Regions from separate parts of the Paenibacillus sp. 276b genome, predicted to be linked through region 3. Evidence: riboswitches for the same ligand, from Rfam matches in the RefSeq annotation. Region 3 holds a riboswitch; each other region holds the start of a gene.

Region 1 (5,129 bases), on a different contig from region 3:
AGGAGAAAATGACGAGATTATACGATTTATGGAAGGAAAAGCGCAGTTAAAATGATATTAAGAAAAATGCTTTACTTTTAAACATGAACCGGGTATAATCAATTTTGTTGCCGATTATTTACGACATGCGGTCGTGGTGGAATGGCAGACACGCTATCTTGAGGGGGTAGTGGGTGTATACCCGTGGAGGTTCGAGTCCTCTCGACCGCATGATAAGAACGATAAAGAAGAAGCTTCCCGTATGGGAAGCTTCTTCTTTTTTTGTTTTATTTACAGTACAGATGGGCCAGACAAAAAAAGGTCACCCGTTTCCCCTGAATGCATGCTCATTCTGTCTGCTGGGGTCGGATGGCCTTTACTTGTTATTTAAGCAATTCTTTGATGTCCGCTTCAATTTTATCAGGTGTTGTTTTGGGAGCATACCGTTTCAGAACACGTCCGTTCTGATCCACAAGGAATTTGGTGAAGTTCCATTTGATGGCTTTGGAGCCGAGTACGCCTGGTGCTTCTTTGGTAAGGTGCTGGAATAGAGGGTGAGCGCTTGAACCATTCACATCGATCTTCTCAAACATCGGGAAGCTAACACGATAGTTCATCTGGCAGAACTCGGCAATATCATCAGAAGAGCCTTTTTCCTGTGCAAACTGGTTGCTTGGAAAACCAAGAACTTCGAATGGGGAGTCTTTAAACTTATCCTGAAGCTCTTGCAGACCTTTGAATTGAGGTGTGAGGCCGCATTGGCTTGCTGTATTCACGATAAGCAGTACTTTGTCACGATAGTTGGACATTTCAACTTCCTGACCGCGAAGGGTGTTTACTTTGTAGTCGTAGACTGACATGAAAATCGCCTCCATTTCATATTCTTCTTTCTTCTATTATATTGATTACAATTAAATAATGCAAAATTAATATTGCTTTTTTAACTCAATTTGAAGCTGTCGTGTATGATCTGTGACTGATTTGCTACCTGAATTTCGCTAAAGAGAGAATTAGAGAGCTTTGATGAGATGGGTAGAGAATGGATACGTTGTAAGCGCTATTATTGATGTGAAATGGCAAAAATCCGTCGATTCGGTGATCTGCGCAGACTTTACACCAATATGGCACGGGTGTATGATTCATATCGTAATTCCAATTTAAATTAAATTTTACATGAAAAACGAAACAAACGATAATATCGCTCTGATTAATGATTATAAAAGAACGATGTTTTAATCGCTGAGTTTCCATTCATTCATGGGTGGGAAACGGGGGAACCAACAGGATGAACTGTCCAAGACAGTAGGCATCCATGGGGTGAATTTTCCGGTGACAGCCGGAAATAGGGCGACTCTCGCGCCCGAATCCGTCAGCTAACCTCGTAAGCGTTAAAGGGAGAGGCAACAAGCCGTACGCTGGTTCATAGTGTCTTTTTGCTATGGATTATTGAAGAAGCGTCCGGGAGGCCTTGGTCCCCCACGCTTCTTTTTTGTTGTCTTTTCACGCCAAGGGAGGAACGAATGATGGATAAAGAGATGATCTTAGTGACTGCTCCAAATGAAGCAGGACGTAAATTTATCAAATTGCTGATGTACAAAAAAATGCCGTTTGCCGTTCTGACCAACAGTGCAGGGGAAGAGCGCAGGCTCCGGAGAATCGGTGTGGAGCATGTCATTCGCATGAACACAGCTGCTGCTCAGAAATGGTTTTTGCCGCAAGGTAGTGTCGGCAATGTTTTTATTTTTGAAAATAGCCTAAACCTGACCTGTCGATATTTGCAGATCTGCCGCTCCTGGACATCCAAGTCCCTGTGTGTCATTACGGAACAAAGCCACCCCAAAGGGATCTATCGGGGAATGGGAGCAGACCGTATTGTATATTCCTTGAATGGGGAAGTTGGGTTTCTACTGAATGGCTAGTGGCTAGTACTATTCCTGTGATTGATCCAGTGTCAGCTGCCTGTTATAATTGAAATCATAAATAAACGGAATCTTGAGGAGACTCATGCATGATGGTGGGTCTTCTTTTTTATGGTTTGGGAAATAGGGATATGGATTTCCTGTGGCTAACGAGGAGGAATAGGCGTGCCGGATGTACGTGGAATACAATGGTTGTTCTTTGATGTGGGGGATACGCTCGTGGACGAATGGGAGCCGGTAGATGATATTATCGGTCAGTTCGTTCGTGAAGCTTGTGCGCTTGGTTATCAGGTGGAGATGCAGACGGTGCGAGATATATTTGCCGCCTCCTACCGAAATTACGAGCAATGGCCGATGAAATTGGCTATTCGTACCCTTATCAGCGATGAGGGGCACCGGGAACAGATACAGGAGAAGCTGAAGTTCCGCAAAGAGCTTGAGCGCCCCTTTGCGTCAGCCGACGCTGTTCTCCAGACGTTGTCGCAACACTATAAGATTGGTATCATTGCCAATCAGAGTCCGGGGACGGAAAATCGGCTGGATAGCTACGGCTTGCGCAAGTATGTGGATGTGCTGGCCTGTTCGGCTGAAGAAGGAGTGTCCAAGCCTGATCCTGAATTGTATGCTGTAGCGTTGAAACAGGCGGGATGCAAACCTGAGGAAGCGGTCATGATCGGCGACAGGATTGATAATGATATTATTCCGGCTAAGAAGCTGGGTATGCACACGATCCGGATTTTGCAGGGTTATGGCAGATTCCAGCCGGAGCTTGCGGATGCAGAGCGTCCAGACTGGACTATTGAATCACTGGAGGAACTTCTTCCTTTGTTAATGGTAACTCAAAATTCAGACAACTAAATAAGAGCAGTATTTATGATCTATTCGGTATAATTAGGCTGCTGCTCTAACATATAAAAGGCTGATCGTCTCAAGGGGTACGTTACTTGAGTTGATCAGCCTTTTTGAGTTAGACAAAATACGGCGTAATTCCGTTTAACCTAGAACAACAGAATGGTCTGGATAATCAGATACACATTCAGGACAACGATAACTCCGGCAATGATCCAGGAGATGATTTTGAGCCACAGCTTGTTGGCAAAAGCCCCCATGCTTTTTTTGTCACTCGTAAACATTACCAGCGGAATGACGGCAAAGGGTAGCTGCAGAGACAGCACAACCTGGCTAAGAATCAACAGTTCTTCTGTTCCGTGCTCTCCAGCAATGGCTGTTACGATGACGGCCGGGATGATAGCGATCAGACGTGTAACCAGTCGACGAAGCCACGCTGGAATACGAATGTTCAGGAAGCCTTCCATTACAATCTGTCCGGACAACGTGCCGGTGAGTGTTGAGTTTTGGCCTGAAGCCAGCAGGGCTACACCGAACAGGATGCTGGCGATGGTGGTTCCCAGCAGAGGTGTCAACAGATGGTAAGCATCTGTAATTTCCGCCACCTGGGTCATACCCGCACTATGAAACACGGCAGCAGACACAATCAGGATGGCTGCATTAATGAACAGAGCTAGCGTTAAAGCGATGGTTGAATCCATGGTGGAATACAGAATCGCTTCTTTTTTTCCTTTTGGCGTCTGTTCAATCTGACGGGTCTGCACAATGGAAGAATGCAGATACAGATTATGGGGCATGACGGTTGCACCGATAATCCCGATGGCGATGTAGAGCATAGCCGGATTTTGCAAAATCTCGACATTCGGTACGAAACCATGCATGACGCCACCCATATCTGGTTTAGCGAGAAACAGGTCAATCCCGAAGCAGAGGGCGATGGTAGCCATCAGTACAATTACGAGGGATTCCAATGCGCGAAAGCCTTTATTTTGCAGCAAAAGAATGACCAGTACATCGACAGCGGTAATAATGACGCCGTATAACATGGGGATGTTGAACAGCAGCTTGAGCGCGATGGCTGAACCAATAACCTCGGCAAGGTCGGTGGCTGCAATCGCAAGCTCACACAAAATCCATAACACGATTACAACAGGCATGCTAAATCGTTCGCGGCAGGCTTGCGCCAAATCCCGTCCTGTGACAATCCCGAGCTTGCCAGCGAGAGACTGTAACACAACTGCCATTAAGTTCGAAATCAGAATAACGGACAATAACGTATAACCGAATTGTGAACCACCCGCAATATCCGTTGCCCAGTTCCCAGGATCCATATATCCAACGGCAACGAGGTAACCCGGTCCAACAAAAGCAAGGAACTTTTTCCACCAAGCAGCGTTCTGAGGCACCTTCATGGAGCTGTGGGCTTCCCCGAGAGATGGGGCCATGCCCGCAGCCAATGGCTCATTTGAAGGAGTGTTGAACGGATTTTTTTTACTCATAATATAATCACCCGACTTTGAAGTATTGATATTCTATATGAAGAGGAACGGTGTCATTCCTTTGATTAAATTGGAACATTGAAACCAAAATCTTAAAAGCGTAATTAAACGACTTCACATATGTCTAAACGTTTATGTTGATACTTACATTGTACTCCTTCAATTATTTTTGTCTAGTGCAACTTTTGTGTATGAGGACAAAAATTACCGGAGAGTGAATTGTGCCTTAGTATATTACCCAACCCTGGATAAATTACCTGTGTTCATCCCCAATGCATGAAAAAGATAAAGATGTAAAAGCTGAATAAGGAGCAACAACGTTTCAAAATGAGCCAGAAGTTTAAATTGAATTGTAGGCAACAAAAAACTTAAAGGTGAAGGAGAGATTCTTAATGGAAGCTTTATATACAGCAACAGCGACAGTTAAAGGTGGACGTACAGGTTCGGTGGCTTCTTCGGATGGCGTGCTCAAGCATGATCTGAAAATGCCAAAAGAACTTGGAGGCTCCGGTGGTGAAGGAACCAATCCTGAGCAGCTCTTTGCAGCGGGATACGGTGCATGTTATGAAAGTGCTCTTGCCAATGTGGCACGCAAAGCAGGCGTGAAATTGGAGAATGTGGTGGTCACAAGTAATGTATCCATCGGCAAAGATCCGGCAGATGATGGTTTCCAACTGTCTGTACGTTTGGATGTGAGCATGCCTGGCGTGGATCACAGTCAAGCAGAGGATCTTGCACGCAAGGCACATGATTTCTGTCCTTACTCCAAAGCAACACGCGGCAATATTGATGTGGTACTTAATGTAGTTTAAGACCTGACTCGTAGGAGTAAAGGGAACATATAGAGCAGGGTATCTTTGGATACCTGATGTTCGAGTACAAG
Region 2 (5,129 bases), on a different contig from region 3:
TTCATCCTTCAGCTTGTCTTTGAACGAAGGCATACCGCCGCTTTTACCTTTGACGATGGTCGTATAAATCTTCTCCACATCGTCCTGGCTGCCAATCTTCTGCAGACTAGGGCCCATGCCCCCTTGAAGCTGATCACCGTGGCAGGTAATACAGTTTGCTTTGACCAGTGCCTCAGCCTGTCCTGCATCCATTGTAACTTGCGGCATCGTCGGTTTCGCTTCTTCTGCAACTTCCTCTTTCCCTGGAAGCGTAAACATTAGTACAATAGCTAAAGCGCACGCTGCAAAAAATACCCCGCTCATGATCCATTTGTGCATCCCTTATGTCCCCTCCAGAATGAAAGATCATCTAACTTGAAACTATCCATATCATTATAACGGAACCTGTAGTGACATCATAGCATTTTGTGGTAATTTTTTGAACTAATCACATAACCGGGGACTTTTTGGGGTGATTTTAAGCCCTAGTTATTCGCGAGGACCTTCATAGACCATACAGTAAAAAGGTTTCAAACCACTCGGTGTCTGTCGTTCGTATGTATCCTGCGTAACAAATCCGGCTTTGAGATAGACACGAATAGCCCGGTCATTCCAGGTCAGAACTTCCAGATCAATTTCGTTTGTAGGGTTCCGGCGAATGGCTTCCTGCACAATGGCCGAGACAAAAGCCGTTCCTTGACCATGACCACATCGATCGGGGTGCATGCCAAGTCCGATGCGGGTTACACCTTCAAGCGGGAAGTATTGAGCAAAACCGCAAATCTGCTGATCCTCTCCCAGCACCACCGCATATTGTTCTTTCCGTAGCTGGGGATCGCCGAATTCCACTTCAAGTGCTTTCATCTGCTCCCAGGGCAGCCAGCTATAAATATTATAAGGCGGGTCATACTGCCAATCGCAGATTAGTTCCGCGTGTTCTTCTTGCATGGGCACAACGTGAAACGTCACAGGGGCTTCATCCATACAACTGCACGCTCCTCTCATTGTGAACAAGCTATAATGATTTTGATTTGTCCATATACATATGTCATTCCATATCTAAGCTTGTTTCCACTCTACAAAAGAGGCGTTCATTTGGCAAGTCCTCGTTTTTCAAAAAAAGTGAAACAAAAGTTCCGGTAATTTCGTTTATATTATAGTGGGATGGGTAAAAACATTATAAGAGCACGGACGAAGCAATGAAAATTAACTTTAAAAAAAGTTAAAGTTAGGTTTGGTAGCTATCCCGAACGCATTAAAGGAAACGAAGCACAAAAAAACCGCCGGATACATTCCTGCGGAGAATGTACCAGACGGTTCTATTATGCTTCGTTACAGTAGTGTTATTGTTACAGCATGACGTTGCTCAGCTTGTCCCTAGTCGATGGCCAATGTCTCATATGCGTCCGTGCTCATAATGCGTTTAGCGCCAACATAGCGGTTAGCCCAGTAGCTTTCGCTTAATGCGCTGATTGTAACTCCTTTGGAAGAAGAGGAGTGTGCAAACTTTCCATCCCCTACAAAGATCCCTACGTGCGAGACCCCTTTGCCCGTTGTATTGAAGAATACCAGATCACCTGGTCTCATTTCCATCCGGGATACCGAATCACCCATGTCGAATTGTGAACTCGATTGGCGAGCCAGATCAATGCCCAGCTTGTCGAATACATAACTTGTGAATCCAGAGCAGTCAAAGCCGTTAAGCGTTGTTCCTCCGCTTTTGTATGTAGTCCCCATTGCTGAATCAATAACTTGGTCCATTTTCGAATCTGCGAATGCGCTGCCTGCTCCAAGCGATAATGCGAATGTGAGGCTGAGTACAGCTGCGGTTAATTTCTTCTTAAACAAGAGATATACCCCTTCCAATGCCTGCGAGGTTAGCTTAAGGATTCGGTTGAAGGTCCCCTATGATCCCTCTGTTGCAAGATCAATTCACCCATAACTGGTTCCCCCGCTTCCCAGGTGCTAGGAATTTGGCTATGCTAGTTATGCACCTGCGAAATCAAGAAATGACGATTAAATTTTAAGTAGTTACAAATATGAAGGTAAAGATTACAAAGTTGTTACTAAAAACTCACTGCGATTATTGTAACAGAGGTATATCACTTTGGCAACGTTTAACAACAAAATTAACAAAAAAAACCTCGACCTTTGACGGGGAAAGGTCGAGGTTTGCTTGTTTAACGGCATTTGAAGAATACAACTTTACATAGAGATGGTAACCGTTTTTAACCGTTTAATTTAATCTTTGACCGAGTTGGACTGCCATAGGCGGAAATGGGCACATATTTTCCACAGACTCAGCAAGCACCGGGCAAGTGGATACGTTTGTTGTAGTATAAGACCAGTTAAGCCGGTTAGTAACCATGAAGCTGAAGTAAAGGCACCAAAGACCAACAGATGAAGGCCGCCCAGCAGGACAGCAATGCCGATTAGAGTGATGACTTGGCGTAGTGCAATCCATATAGCTTGAAACGTACCACGTGCTCCGCCTTCCCCATCGGGAGCTGAGATACCAAACTGCATGTACAGTAGGACATGATGGATAACCCACCCGTATACAATCCAACCAGCAACATAGGGAATACCAGGCAAGAGCAGATGGAGGGAATGAAAACCTTCCATAAAGATGGAATAGAGCTTTGGCGCGAGCCAATAAGCGGGTAGCAGCAGTAATATAGTCCGAATGGTGTGGAGCAACAGCATCGGTTTCCATAAATTTTTGATACCGCGAATGAATGGAATGCGCTCTTCCGAATGGTTATAATGCTGGAGCGAGTAGAGCAGCCCTGCCTGAATGAGTGGGCTAATCAGAATCCGTATCAGCAGCATAGCCCCTAAAATCCATAAATAGCGGTGAACCTCCGGATTCGTTGTCAGACCGAGTTGGCTCTCCATTTTAAATAAAATCGTACTGAGTTCCCCTGTATCAGGGTCAGGATAACGCAGGAGCAGCGGAACCACAGCTGACTGCACCATCCGATAAAGAAAGTATCCCCATACTAATTGATAGAGAAATAAGAGTGCCGCAATGAACATATGCTGACGGACGAGAAACCAGCCTTCACGTATTTTCGCTTTCACTGTATCCACCTCACCATGACAGACTTCCGAATATGGCTTCTATAATTTTGGTTGCGCTCATGCTCCAGCGGGATTTAGTTGGCTCATCCAGTCCGGCTTTCAGAAAATTGTTCATATGATGGTTCTCCAGCACAATCGTGTATAGCGGATCAGTCATAGCCCAGGAAACAGGGGAAGTATAGGTCAGTTTGTAGGTAATGCGCTCCTCGCTACCATCCCATTCTTTCGTCATGGTTTTCCCATCTTCGAACATAATTCGAACAGGAACCTTCTTATATTCACTCCCTTTTTTCTGCAATGTAACCGATGACTCGTACAACGTTTGGCCGTCTTTCAGGATAGGATTGATTGCGATCTTTTCCACTGCAAAGTCAGCCATGCCATCGCCGTATACATACTGATTAAAATAATCGGTCCAGGATGTACGCGTCACTTGTTCCACGACCTTTTGAAAATCAGACGAAGTAGGGTGTTTGAAGCGGTATTTATTCACATAGGTCGAGAGAATACGCTCCATCGTTTTAGCACCAACCTGTTGTTCTATTCCAAGTAATACAAGCTTGCCTCGTGTGTATACGTTTGCTGCATATTGATTCTGGGAATCAAACTTCCAGGAGTCCTGTGTCAGTGAAGCTGGAGAAGTAATGAGACCAGCTTGTACGGGCAGATTCGGGATAAGTCCGTATTCCTGTTCCATTACTTTGTCTTCTGCATAGGAGGTGAATCCTTCGTCCAGCCAAGCCTCTTCAAATTCATTACTCGCGACCATGCCGTAAAAATACTGATGCCCAATCTCGTGCACAACCGTGCGTTCCAGATCGTAGCCAGGAGCAGAATCATCTGCACCGAAGGCGGTGACCAAGGTAGGGTATTCCATTCCCCCTGCGCCATTCCCTGATTTGGGCGGGACAACGATGGACAGTGTGGAATACGGATAAGGGCCAAACCACTTGCTATAATTGGATAGCGCTGCTTTGGCGGCGTAGAAATAACGTTCCTTCAGATTCTCATGAGCAGGGTCGAGATACAGCTTGATTCGAACGCCTGGCACATTGGGAGCAGAGAAGGGTTCTTCTGCATAAACAAAATCAGGAGAGGCTGACCAGGCAAAATCATGCACATCATCGGCATAGAACTGATATACTTTTTCGCCGTTCTTCACAACCGCTTGCTGGGTTGGGAATCCAGTAGCAGCTACTTTGTATGTTTCCGGTACCCGAATACGCACACTATAGATACCGAAATCGGCGTAAAACTCTGAATTACCGTGATACTGATGCAGATTCCAGCCTTCGGTCGTTTGACCTCGTGTGCCTACTGGCTCATATACGCTAAGTTTAGGGAACCACTGACCTGCCATAACGAAATTATCTGCTGTTCCCATGCGGGCAAAAATTTTCGGTAGCTTGACCTCAAATCGGGTGTGAAGCGTGATGCTTTCACCGCCTTTAACGGGTTTGGGCAGCCGTACCTTAATGAGGGTAGTATCTTTCATGTTTCCGTCATCCGGTTGCACATACTGCATCCGATGTAAGAGAGAAAGCCCATCCTCTGTTTTCATTTCTGTAATATGCATGGAACCGTAACCGTTAGTGGGCATGACATCACCTCGAAGTTTCCCTCCGGATTCTTTCATAAAAGTGGTGTCGGCAGAAGAGAAGGCATTGGGATACATGTGAAAATAAAGCTCGCTGACGGTTTTCTTACCTGGATGTGTCCAGGTGATCGTCTGAGTCCCTTGCAGTACATTCCCGTCTACCAGCTTCACATCCATGTGATATTCCACTACGCGGTTGCTGAACACTTCAGCGGTAGGTGTCTGTATACTTTCCGGAGATGTTTGGGTTTTGACGGGTGCCGTAGGCTTGCCCGATTCCGGGGCGAGCGCAGGCAAGTCAGATTGAATGGAGCGTGTGGAGCCCAGACCAAGCCATATCCCCCCGGCAACTAAACACAGGGCTATAATTGCGGTGAGCCAGCTCTTGGCGCGTCGTGGAATCATCGTTAAATACCTCCCGTTGACAAGCATCTACAGCATGTATATGTTTGCATTGGGGCGATTATTA
Region 3 (5,129 bases):
ATCGGTTTGATCATCTGTCTGTTACGTCTGCATGACGTTTCAATTCTGCGTTGGATCGGAACAGCTTACGTTGAAGTTATTCGTGGTACACCAATGCTGGTTCAGTTGATGATTATCTATTACGGTCTTGCTCTAACGTTGGGGATTAATTTCACGCCGCTTCAGGCGGGGATTATCACACTATCCATTAATAGTGGTGCCTATCTTGCCGAGATTTTCCGCGCTGGTATACAGGGTGTGGATCGAGGCCAGTTGGAAGCAGCTCGTTCCCTGGGAATGGGTAGAGGTGCGGCAATGCGCTTCATTGTGCTTCCACAAGCGTTCAAAGCGGTGTTGCCGGCGATCGGTAATGAATTCGTGACCATTATCAAGGAATCCTCCATCATCTCGGTTATTGGTATGGTGGACATTATGTACCAGGCAAGTGTAGTCAAAAACATTACGTACCAAGGAATGAATCCATTCCTGATTGCAGCGGCCATTTACTTTGTGCTGACGTTCATTTTGTCCAAGCTGCTGGGTCGACTGGAAAGGAAGTTGAGTGCAAGTGATAGACGTTAGACAATTACACAAATCATATGGAAATAACGATGTGCTCAAGGGCATTAACGTAACAATTGGCAAAGGCGAGGTTGTCGTGGTCATCGGTCCGTCCGGATCGGGAAAAAGTACCTTTTTGCGCTGCCTAAACCTGCTGGAGCAGCCAACTTCCGGCGAAATTAATTTTGAAGGAGTTTCGATCACTGACCCTAAACACAACATTAATGCAACTCGTGAAAAAATGGGGATGGTATTCCAGCATTTCAATCTGTTCCCGCACAAAACGGTGCAGCAGAACATTACGATTGCTCCCATTAAAGTGAAAAAACAATCTGCACAGGAAGCGGAACAAATCTGCGCAGATTTGCTGAAGACGGTTGGCCTGTCTGACAAAAAAGACACTTATCCTAATCAGCTGTCCGGAGGACAGAAACAACGGATCGCTATTGCAAGAGCGCTTGCGATGCAGCCGCATGTCATGCTGTTTGACGAGCCTACTTCAGCACTGGACCCTGAAATGGTCGGTGAAGTACTGGATGTCATGAAGCGGCTTGCAGAGGGCGGCATGACCATGGTTATTGTAACGCATGAGATGGGCTTCGCACGCGAAGTAGGGGACCGCATCCTGTTCATGGATGGTGGGGTTATTGTAGAAGAAGGAACACCTGCTGAAGTGTTTGGTGAGCCTAAGCATGCACGTACACGTGACTTCCTTGCTAAAGTGCTCTAATACATCCAAGTCATCATTAGGATGAATTGGATGAAAATGCAAAATATATACTGTGGATGAGAATTCTTATTCCCTCATAGATCCCTGTCGGCGACCTGTCGGCAGGGATTGTTTTGTTGCGTGTGAATACGCACGGATTTACATAAAAAGTAACGTTTCTGTCATCAACGATATAAGCTCAAATAGACATTTTTTTGAAAAAGTCGCTTGAATTCAGCAAAAATATTGAAGTGAATTAGCCAGATGGTAACATTTACTACGACTCTTGGTTACAAAGTTGTGATATATTTGTTCCTGCCGAAACTTCCGGAGTTGGGAGTGTGGGGGATGTAACGATGCAGAGTGTGCTTGGGGAAGAATCATTTGCACACGGCTTGGGGTGAATTAGGGCTACATAAATTATTAATGTAATTGAACCTATAGGGTGGTTTCCTCCATCCGAATCCGACAACTAACTTCGCAGGCATAATGAGGGAGGAAGACCATGATTAACAAGAAACGTATAGCCAAAACAGCAACAGCTTTGCTGACAGCAGCAATGCTCATTCAGGCCGTTCCGGCTCATGCTGATTCAGTTCATGTGGCCAAAGAGGGGGATACCTTCTACACCTTATCCAAACAATATGGAGTTGGACTTAACGCTCTTATTAAAGCTAACAATGACATTTCAGCTTACAACATTTATGGTGGTTTGAAAATTACGATCCCTGGTAAAACAACGAACACAGCTTCTGCTGCAGCAGCTAAAACGGAGGCCAAAACGGTAACTGCCGCAAGCCTTGACGTTAATGCAGATAGTAAAGTTGTACAAGCCTGGGGTAAAACGTTTGATTACAGCAAAGCTGTCGACGTCAAAGCAACAGCATACTCCGCAGACGCTTCCGAAAATGGAGGATGGGGTGCCGTGGATTACTTCGGTAATCCGCTTGAATTGGGTACCATTGCAGTAGACCCAAGTATCATTCCATTGGGTACAAAGGTACTGGTGACAGGTCATACACATCCAGGACTGCCAAAACAGGCATTTGTAGCAACGGCTCGTGATGTGGGTAGTGCCATTAAAGGTCACAAGATCGATATCTTTATTCCTGGCAGCAAGCAATCCGTGAGCACATTTGGTATTCAGGATGTTGAACTTTACATTTTGAAATAAAATCAAAGCGTAGCTGCACATCATCATATGTGACTCCAACTATATCTAAATTAAACAATAAAGGGTGTTCTTCCATCACAATAATGTGATGGAAGAACACCCTTTTGAATATCCAACTTCAGGGATCTTGACCTATTTACCCTTTGGCAGTTCCAGCATTTCGTCCAAAGTCACCAGCTCGTACCCGCGGTTTCGCAATTCCTCGATAACTTCAGGCAACGCCTCGATGGTACCACTCAGCTTCGATCCGACACCGCCTCCTGCATGTTGCAGAACAATGGAACCTGGTTTAACGGCCGACAGGATGTTTTGTTTGACTTCCTCTTTGGAGAGGCCCTTCCAGTCCAGGGAATCGACATTCCAGTTCACAATGCTGTAATGTTGTTTGGCTGCCCATTGCAGCTGTTGCTCATTAATGTCGCCATAAGGTGGACGAATCATTTTGGGCGTGTACCCCGCCAGATTCCGAATAATATCCCCGGTATGTAAGATTTGTTTGCGAAATGCATTCATGGACAGCTTACTGAACTCCGGGTGATTGTAGCTGTGATTGCCAACAATATGCCCTTCCTTTACCATGCGTTTCACTAGATCCGGATGTTTCTCAGCGCGATGTCCCACAATGAAAAACGTAGCCCGCACCTTGTATTTTTTTAGAATATCCAACACCTGCGGGGTGAACCGTGGATCAGGTACGTCATCAAAAGTCAGTGCGACCTTTTTTGTCGAGGGGCCATTGGTTTTGAACGTATCCGCATATTTCTGTCTGAGCTGTCCCAGAGTCAACTGTTCTTCTTGGGAAGAATCAGACTTCGAAGCAGGTTCGGTTTGCGGGCTTGAAGAAGCCCATAACTGAGCAGGAGCGTAACTTCCTCCCAGAAGAATGACCATGATGGATAACATTATGAGGCGTATACGCATGTTAGTGCCTCCTTTTCCCAAATTGCGTTCTCTTTGGTATGCCCGGGGCCATCCGTATTTATGCATAATGTGAGATGTTTCATTGCTGATTTATTAAATTGGAGCCATAATTCCACCATATATAAATAGAAAAGGACAGGTGGAGCAGGATGAGTACATACGACTTAAATTCCGTTCGTTTACAGGTGATTGAGGCAGGGGAAGACAAGGTGTTTATGGTAACTGGAGGCAGATCACATATTGGAGCAGTAGCGACATTTTATCCGGACCGTGAGAAGGTAAGCGGGGCTACGATGCATATTCCGGGGCATAAAGAGCAAGAGCTGTGTGAAAGGCTCGCACGTAAGGCTGCCCTACATTTAAAAGTAACCGTGACCGTGATTATGGGGATTCACTTTGATGCAATTACGCGCATGCAGATTGATGAGATTGTGCAGACTGCAGAGAAGCTGCTTGATGAAGAGCTGTGCCAAACTAGTCAACTGATTCAATAGTTCGATGTACGCTAAGTAGGCTAAAATCGTTTTTTATGATTTTTTTTGTTAAAATTGAAACGAGTAGAACATTGCCACGTATGTATGTTTATATACAAGGATGAACTATCGACTAGGAGGAATACCATAATGTCCATTTTCAAACGATTGCGCGATTTAACGATGTCTAACATTAACTCTATTATTGACAAGGCAGAAGATCCGATCAAGATGACGGATCAATATATCCGAGATATGCAAGAAGATCTGGAGGACGCGGAGAAAGCTGTTGCTGCACAGATTGCCATTGAGAAGAAATTCAAGCAGCTGTTCGAAGAACAGGAAGCTCTCGTGAAGAAACGTGAGGAGCAAGCACATACAGCAGCGCGTGCACAGAATATGGATTTGGCTCGTCGGGCACTGGAAGAGAAAAAAGTGGCTGAAGAGAAGATGGCTGAATACAAAACAAGCTATGATCAAAACAAGGCTTCTGCCGATAACCTTCGTGGCAAGCTGGACGAAATGCGCAAACAGTTGACCCAAATGAAAAATAAACGTGAAACATTGGTTGCGCGCTACAACGCTGCAAAAGCTCAAACCGAAATCAACAAGGCGCTGAACGGATTTGGCTCCGATACTGCAAGTGCCGGCATGAAGCGTATGGAAGAAAAAATGATGCAGATGGAAGCTCAGGCTGAAGCCAGCAATGAGATGTCGTCCAAAGGAAAATCGCTGGATGATGAGTTTGAGAAGCTGGGCAAGGATCAGGCTGTTGAGGATGAACTGGCAGCATTGATGAAGCAATACGAAAATAAGAACTAAACCTTGTAAGCAAGCAGGGGCACCAGCGGAGGAGAGACCAGCGTTTCTCCTTCGCTTTTAATTGCGGTTCATGTTGAGATGTGGGGGCTATGTAAATGGATTTGAACATTTTGGCAATGCTGGTCTGGACGTTATCGGGTTCGGTTTTGCTGTTTGTCTTAATGTATGTGGATTCTTTGTTCACGAAGTATAAGGATTTTGCCGAAGTGAAGGCAGGCAATATGGCCGTTACAACACGTATGGTTATGAAGCTGTTTGCTCAGGGATATGTACTCGCCACCTCCATTTCGACAGCGGGTCATCTTGGAGAAGCGTTGCTGGTATCCGTTGTTTCATTTATCATTTTGCTAATTCTGGAGAGTGTGGTTCACTTTATGATTCGGAGATGGGCCAACCTGGATCTGGATACGGGAATACAGCAGGGCAAGACAGGTTATGGTTTGTTCTCAGGTGCACTACATATCGTGGGCGCATTAATTATTGCAGCTTG
Region 4 (5,129 bases), on a different contig from region 3:
GGCTACCCGAGCCAGACGTTCTGTGAGTGCGCCGATCCCTGGTCCGATCTCAAGTGCGCCCTTGGACTCGTCCAAATCAGCTGCATTTACAATTTTGTTCAATATATTTTGATCGATCAGAAAGTTCTGACCTAAGCTCTTCTTGAATGAAAATCCGTGTCTTTGAATAATTTCTTTGGTTCGTTTGGGTGTTGCAATTTCTACGGTTTCTTCCATGCCTTTCATACGCTCACAATCCTTCACGTTCAATTTGCGATAATGCTTCGGAGAACTCTTCCCGGGTAATCTGGAATACACTCAACCGCTTGTGGAACTGCTTGCCATTGCAATAACCTATGCCCAGCAGATTGCCCATCTCCATACGACGTGCAGCAGCCTGTGGGTGCACAATCAGTCCCGCCGCAATCAGATCCTCCCAATCGATCAAACTTGGTGCGCCTTCATATGACGTGTGTACACGTGCTAATGCATGACGAATCGCCTCCGGTGAAGCGTTCTCCACTCCGATGTCGCCTTTGCGCGTAGCATCTGCCTCCGGAATGAAAGCATGCTTGCAACCAGGTACTTTATTGGCGATGATTTTACGAATACGTTCACCAGCATGATCCGGGTCTGTCAGTACGATGACACCACGTCTCTCTTGAGCAAGTGCGATCCGCTTTAGAATGCGCTGGTTGATGGCGGACCCACCAGTCTCGATCGTATCTGCCTGAACCGAACGTCGAATGGCTACGGTATCGTCACGGCCTTCTACCACGATCACTTCTTTTATCATGTTCCATTTCTTCCTTTCTAACGCAAAAAGAAGAGGAATATCCCTCTTCTCTGCCAAACGGCGGGGAGACTGAATTCAGACCCCTCCGCCGCATATTCCGCATGAATCATTCATGCTTATATTTTATAGCATTCCCATTTCAAAGTAAAACGATTTTAGTTCGCTTCCGGCTTCACCGGACCAATCACATATACCGTCTTGCCTTTCTTCCGTCCGAAGTTCAGGGCATGCTTCACACTATCATAATACACATCAATTTTGTTGCCTTTAATGGCACCACCTGTGTCTTCCGCACGACGGAAGCCAAGGCCCTCGATATACACCCACCAGCCAATCGGAATGATTTTGGGATCAACCGCAATGGTACGTCCCTCAGTTACCCGAGTACCTGAAGCTGTTTTTGTGCCGATACCAGGCTCTTCAGAAGAGTATGCCGTCATGGATACATTTTTCAAGACTTTTGAATATTTAAAAGAACTGCCTGAGACGGTAATTACTTTGCTGCCCGAAGCAGCGGTTTTCTTCGAGTTCGTGGTTGTTGCTGTTTTTGTCGTGGAAGTCTGCGCCGATACCGTCTGAATCACTGGCTCTTTCACAACAGGTTTGGCTTTGGTACCAATGGCAATCACTTTATCGACGCGATTCGTTGCGACCGATTTACCCACCATTTTTTTGGAGACCAATTCTCCATCCTGAAACACTTTTTCAATATGCTGTACAAGTGTGCCTTCTTTACCGCTCACAACGACACGATTGTCGCCTTTGTACAAGCTAGGGTCAGCCGTTTTGATCACTTTATAAGCAATCGGATGTTCCACTTCCACCGTACGCTTTGTTACCCGCACTACACGGATTTTCATATCCGCTTCAATAGTGGTTCCAAGCGCCGGATATACTTTGTCTTCACTTGCAATTTGAATACCTGATTTTTTAATCGCATCTTTTACCGATGAATCGGTTGTATACAGAGTCTTGGTGTCCCCGTCTGCCGTAATATTAACTGGAACGGCCCGCTCAATAACGATGCGGTCTCCATCTGTGATCGCCCCATTCAAGGGCATGGATACCTGATCGTGAGGGCTGACTGTGATTGACTGCTCCTCCAGCATTTCCTGAAGCATTCCTGTACGAGTCTCTACCGCTTGAGCTTTGCCATCAATAACCAGTGAAATTTGTTTCCCGGCCTGACCGTAAACGACTAACAAGATCATGATTGTAAGCGCAATTGAGAAAATCGCGATCAATGCCATTTGACGCAAGTTCTCATGCTTCCACCGCAACGCGAAAGACTTACTGGATGATCGTGACTCATGGGTCTCTTCTGGTTGGAATGTGCCCACTTCTCCGTCCTCCTTCATAGCCTCGCCGTCTAAAGTAATGCATGATGTCTTTGACGCGACTATACCAAATTTTCTACAGAACACAGATCGGACCAACATAATCCGGTTCTGCACCATGAATCAATCTTCGCAACATGATGTCATCCTCCTGAATACTTACCGTATGATGACCGTATTTCTTTTATTCAAAAACAAAAAAGCCAAAGAAAGAGTTTAAGAGGAACTCTTTCGTGGCTTCCGAATGATTCTGAATATCGGAAATTCATGCACGAGGTTGCCTCTCTTTTTCCGCTTGCGAGGTTAGCTGTCGGGTTCGGGCGAAAGAGAGCCGCCCTATCTCCGGTCATCCGCTCATGGCGGACGCCCTTGAATTCACCCCGAGACCCAAAGAAGAAATCAAATACGGCTTCGCAGATTCATACGCTGCTTTTGGGTCAGCGCATGTTGCGCATCGGCTGCAATCACCGATGTTTAAGCCCTATTGGTTCCCCCGCTCTCCGTTAACGGAGACTCAGCGAGACTGATTCATGAAAGTAATGTTGTTTCATCGGAAAGTGTCCCTTTGTTCATCCCCCGAACATCTGTCCAATTTTCCGCACAACAATTCACTGAAAAGATGATATCCTGTTTCTATGCATGTTGTAAAGCGTTGTTCAAGTACGTTTTTCTAAATATTTGGTTAAAATATTGTAATATTCTTGATTTATTTGGATCAAAAAGCAAATTAACTCCGCTTAACTCACTTTTTCACCCGTTTTGCTCGATCTTTTAACGAATCCCAAATCGTTCCATGGCATTTTTGGTCGTTATTGCTGCAATTTCCTCTACCGAAATGCCTTTAATTTCCGCAGCTGCTTCTGCAACCAGACGTACATGCGCTGTCTCATTTCGTTTTCCACGATAAGGGTGCGGTGTCAAATAAGGAGCGTCCGTTTCGATGAAAAATCGGTCCATAGGAACCTTCTCAAGTACCTCTTTGGGCTGCTTTGCATTTTTGAACGTGATTGGCCCTCCGAAGGAAAGATGAAAGCCTAAATCCAGACACATTTTCGCCGTTTCCCAGCTGCCAGAGAAGGAATGCATGACACCGCCTACTTCTCCAGCTTTCTCTTCACGCAGAATCTTTACAATATCCTCATGCGCATCCCGGTTGTGAATGACAATCGGCATATTCAACTCACGGGCAAGACCAATCTGTTGTCGTAATACGCGATGTTGAACCTCTTTCGGTGAAGTGTCCCAGTAATAGTCTAGACCAATTTCACCGATGGCTACCACTTTTTCATGCTTGCATAAAGATGCAATCCATTCCAGATCACCCTCTTGCATTGTGATTGCATCCACTGGGTGCCAGCCTACGGCAGCATATATAAAATCATAGGTTTCAGCCAGCTTCATCGTGGTTGGAATGGTCCCCCGGTTAAAGCCCACATTAATCATGCGACCAACGCCTGCATCCACAGCACGCTGAATCATTTCCTCGCGGTCCTCGTCGAATTGTGGTGCATCCAGGTGTGTATGTGTGTCGAACAACATCATGCTGTATTTCTCCCTTCATGTCGAATAAACGACTATCTCTTTTTAATCCATCCTGCAGTCTTAACCAGAACATAACTATTACTAAATTGGATCATGTTTTTTTATATTTCTTTCATTGTTTGTTGAGCACAACATGTAGAACGAACAAGTTCCTTCATATCTATATGTGCTCATTTTTAGGCAATCGGGTTGTATTCTAATTACTTTGATTACAAAATTATGTCGATCTACATGTACTCTCCATTAAAGCAGATTACTGTATCATGAAAAATAGCTCTTTTCGAAAGCTTTTTTGCATCATGATTCTTGAACAGCATTGCGCATCATTTAATGGGAGAAATAGGGGCGTATATGAGACGGTAATTCATGAACAATCGCATCCACCTTATTTTGCGGATAATACAAATGATGCTTTCCACGATGAAGACCACTGATTGAACGGACAATGTCGGACACCTCTGACAACTCATGTAACTTGTCTTGCCGATCAAGCAGCAGAATCTGCTTGTCCGTGGATTCATCCGGACGAAACACATCATACGGATTATCCGTTGGAAAATCAATTTCAAGATCATACTCGGGATTGAGACCGGCTACAGTGAAGGCTTCCCGAATCTCTTCAATCATGTTTACGTCGATCTGTTCAATCTCTACATACTTATATAATTTGCGATCTATAAATCGTTCGCATAACTCACTCAGAACAGCATCGTCCTCTTTACGCCACTGCATAAATGCCGTCTGAATCAAAGCTTCGTCCAGTTGTAAATATTCATCCACCGATAGATCTCCAGCGAATAACTGGGGTAGTGGATCAATCATGAAGCGGAATTGAAAACCTTGCTGTATGAGACTTTTTGCCCGCTTAAATATTTGCCGCAATATAATTTCCGAACTTCGGGTAACTGGATGAAAGTAAATTTGCCAGTACATCTGGTACCTGGACATCAAGTAATCCTCCACGGCGTGCATGCCCGACTCCTTGACCACAATTCGTCCGTGATATGGACGCAGCATACGCAAGATACGGTCAAGGTCAATCGTCCCATAGTTTACACCTGTAAAGTAGGCATCCCGAAGCAAGTAATCCATGCGGTCCGCATCTAGCGGACTGGTAACCAAATTAACAACAATAGGTTGCTCATACGTTTTTTGAATAACAGAAGCCACTTTCTCGGGAAAATCAGGAGCATACCGTCTTAAGATCGCCCCTACTTCGGTATCACCTGTAATGATCCGACAAGTCCAATCCTCATGATTCATATCGAAAGCTTCTTCTATAGAGTGAGAGAATGGCCCATGTCCAAGATCATGGAGCAATGCTGCACAAAGGGCTACTGTTTTTTCCTCCTTTGGCCAATCTGAATAGTGACTTCTTTCGAATTGGGAAATAATCTTACGTGTAATTTCGTAGACGCCCAAGGAATGTGAGAAGCGGCTGTGCTCTGCACCATGGAAAGTAAGAAACGAAGTCC

Evidence for each region. A riboswitch is a leader RNA that binds a small molecule or an ion and turns the genes downstream of it on or off. The one in region 3 is predicted to bind cyclic di-AMP.
Region 1: another riboswitch for cyclic di-AMP. It lies ahead of BLV50_RS13365 (HAD family hydrolase); the one in region 3 lies ahead of BLV50_RS08955 (3D domain-containing protein).
Region 2: another riboswitch for cyclic di-AMP. It lies ahead of BLV50_RS32030 (C40 family peptidase); the one in region 3 lies ahead of BLV50_RS08955 (3D domain-containing protein).
Region 4: another riboswitch for cyclic di-AMP. It lies ahead of BLV50_RS31225 (3D domain-containing protein); the one in region 3 lies ahead of BLV50_RS08955 (3D domain-containing protein).

What each region holds. Positions count from the first base shown of each region.
Region 1 is NZ_FNRR01000002.1:570,517-575,645, forward strand. It holds tRNA gene BLV50_RS13355 (tRNA-Leu) at 128-210, shown strand; partial or broken gene BLV50_RS33790 (hypothetical protein) at 319-384, shown strand; gene BLV50_RS13360 (glutathione peroxidase) at 363-839, opposite strand; cyclic di-AMP (ydaO/yuaA leader) riboswitch at 1,207-1,382, shown strand; gene BLV50_RS13365 (HAD family hydrolase) at 1,503-1,898, shown strand; gene BLV50_RS13370 (HAD family hydrolase) at 2,064-2,756, shown strand; gene BLV50_RS13375 (Nramp family divalent metal transporter) at 2,897-4,192, opposite strand; gene BLV50_RS13380 (organic hydroperoxide resistance protein) at 4,639-5,058, shown strand.
Region 2 is NZ_FNRR01000015.1:27,160-32,288, reverse strand. It holds gene BLV50_RS32040 (c-type cytochrome) at 1-318, opposite strand, end outside; gene BLV50_RS32035 (GNAT family N-acetyltransferase) at 469-963, opposite strand; gene BLV50_RS32030 (C40 family peptidase) at 1,357-1,827, opposite strand; cyclic di-AMP (ydaO/yuaA leader) riboswitch at 1,831-1,968, opposite strand; gene BLV50_RS32025 (hypothetical protein) at 2,221-3,063, opposite strand; gene BLV50_RS32020 (M1 family metallopeptidase) at 3,074-5,065, opposite strand.
Region 3 is NZ_FNRR01000001.1:2,117,310-2,122,438, reverse strand. It holds gene BLV50_RS08965 (ABC transporter substrate-binding protein/permease) at 1-561, shown strand, start outside; gene BLV50_RS08960 (amino acid ABC transporter ATP-binding protein) at 548-1,270, shown strand; cyclic di-AMP (ydaO/yuaA leader) riboswitch at 1,556-1,752, shown strand; gene BLV50_RS08955 (3D domain-containing protein) at 1,755-2,423, shown strand; gene BLV50_RS08950 (polysaccharide deacetylase family protein) at 2,556-3,344, opposite strand; gene BLV50_RS08945 (prenylated flavin chaperone LpdD) at 3,494-3,838, shown strand; gene BLV50_RS08940 (PspA/IM30 family protein) at 3,968-4,639, shown strand; gene BLV50_RS08935 (DUF350 domain-containing protein) at 4,735-5,129, shown strand, end outside.
Region 4 is NZ_FNRR01000013.1:13,182-18,310, reverse strand. It holds gene rsmA (16S rRNA (adenine(1518)-N(6)/adenine(1519)-N(6))-dimethyltransferase RsmA) at 1-225, opposite strand, end outside; gene rnmV (ribonuclease M5) at 230-775, opposite strand; gene BLV50_RS31225 (3D domain-containing protein) at 931-2,115, opposite strand; cyclic di-AMP (ydaO/yuaA leader) riboswitch at 2,389-2,642, opposite strand; gene BLV50_RS31220 (TatD family hydrolase) at 2,884-3,654, opposite strand; gene BLV50_RS31215 (HD domain-containing protein) at 3,982-5,129, opposite strand, start outside.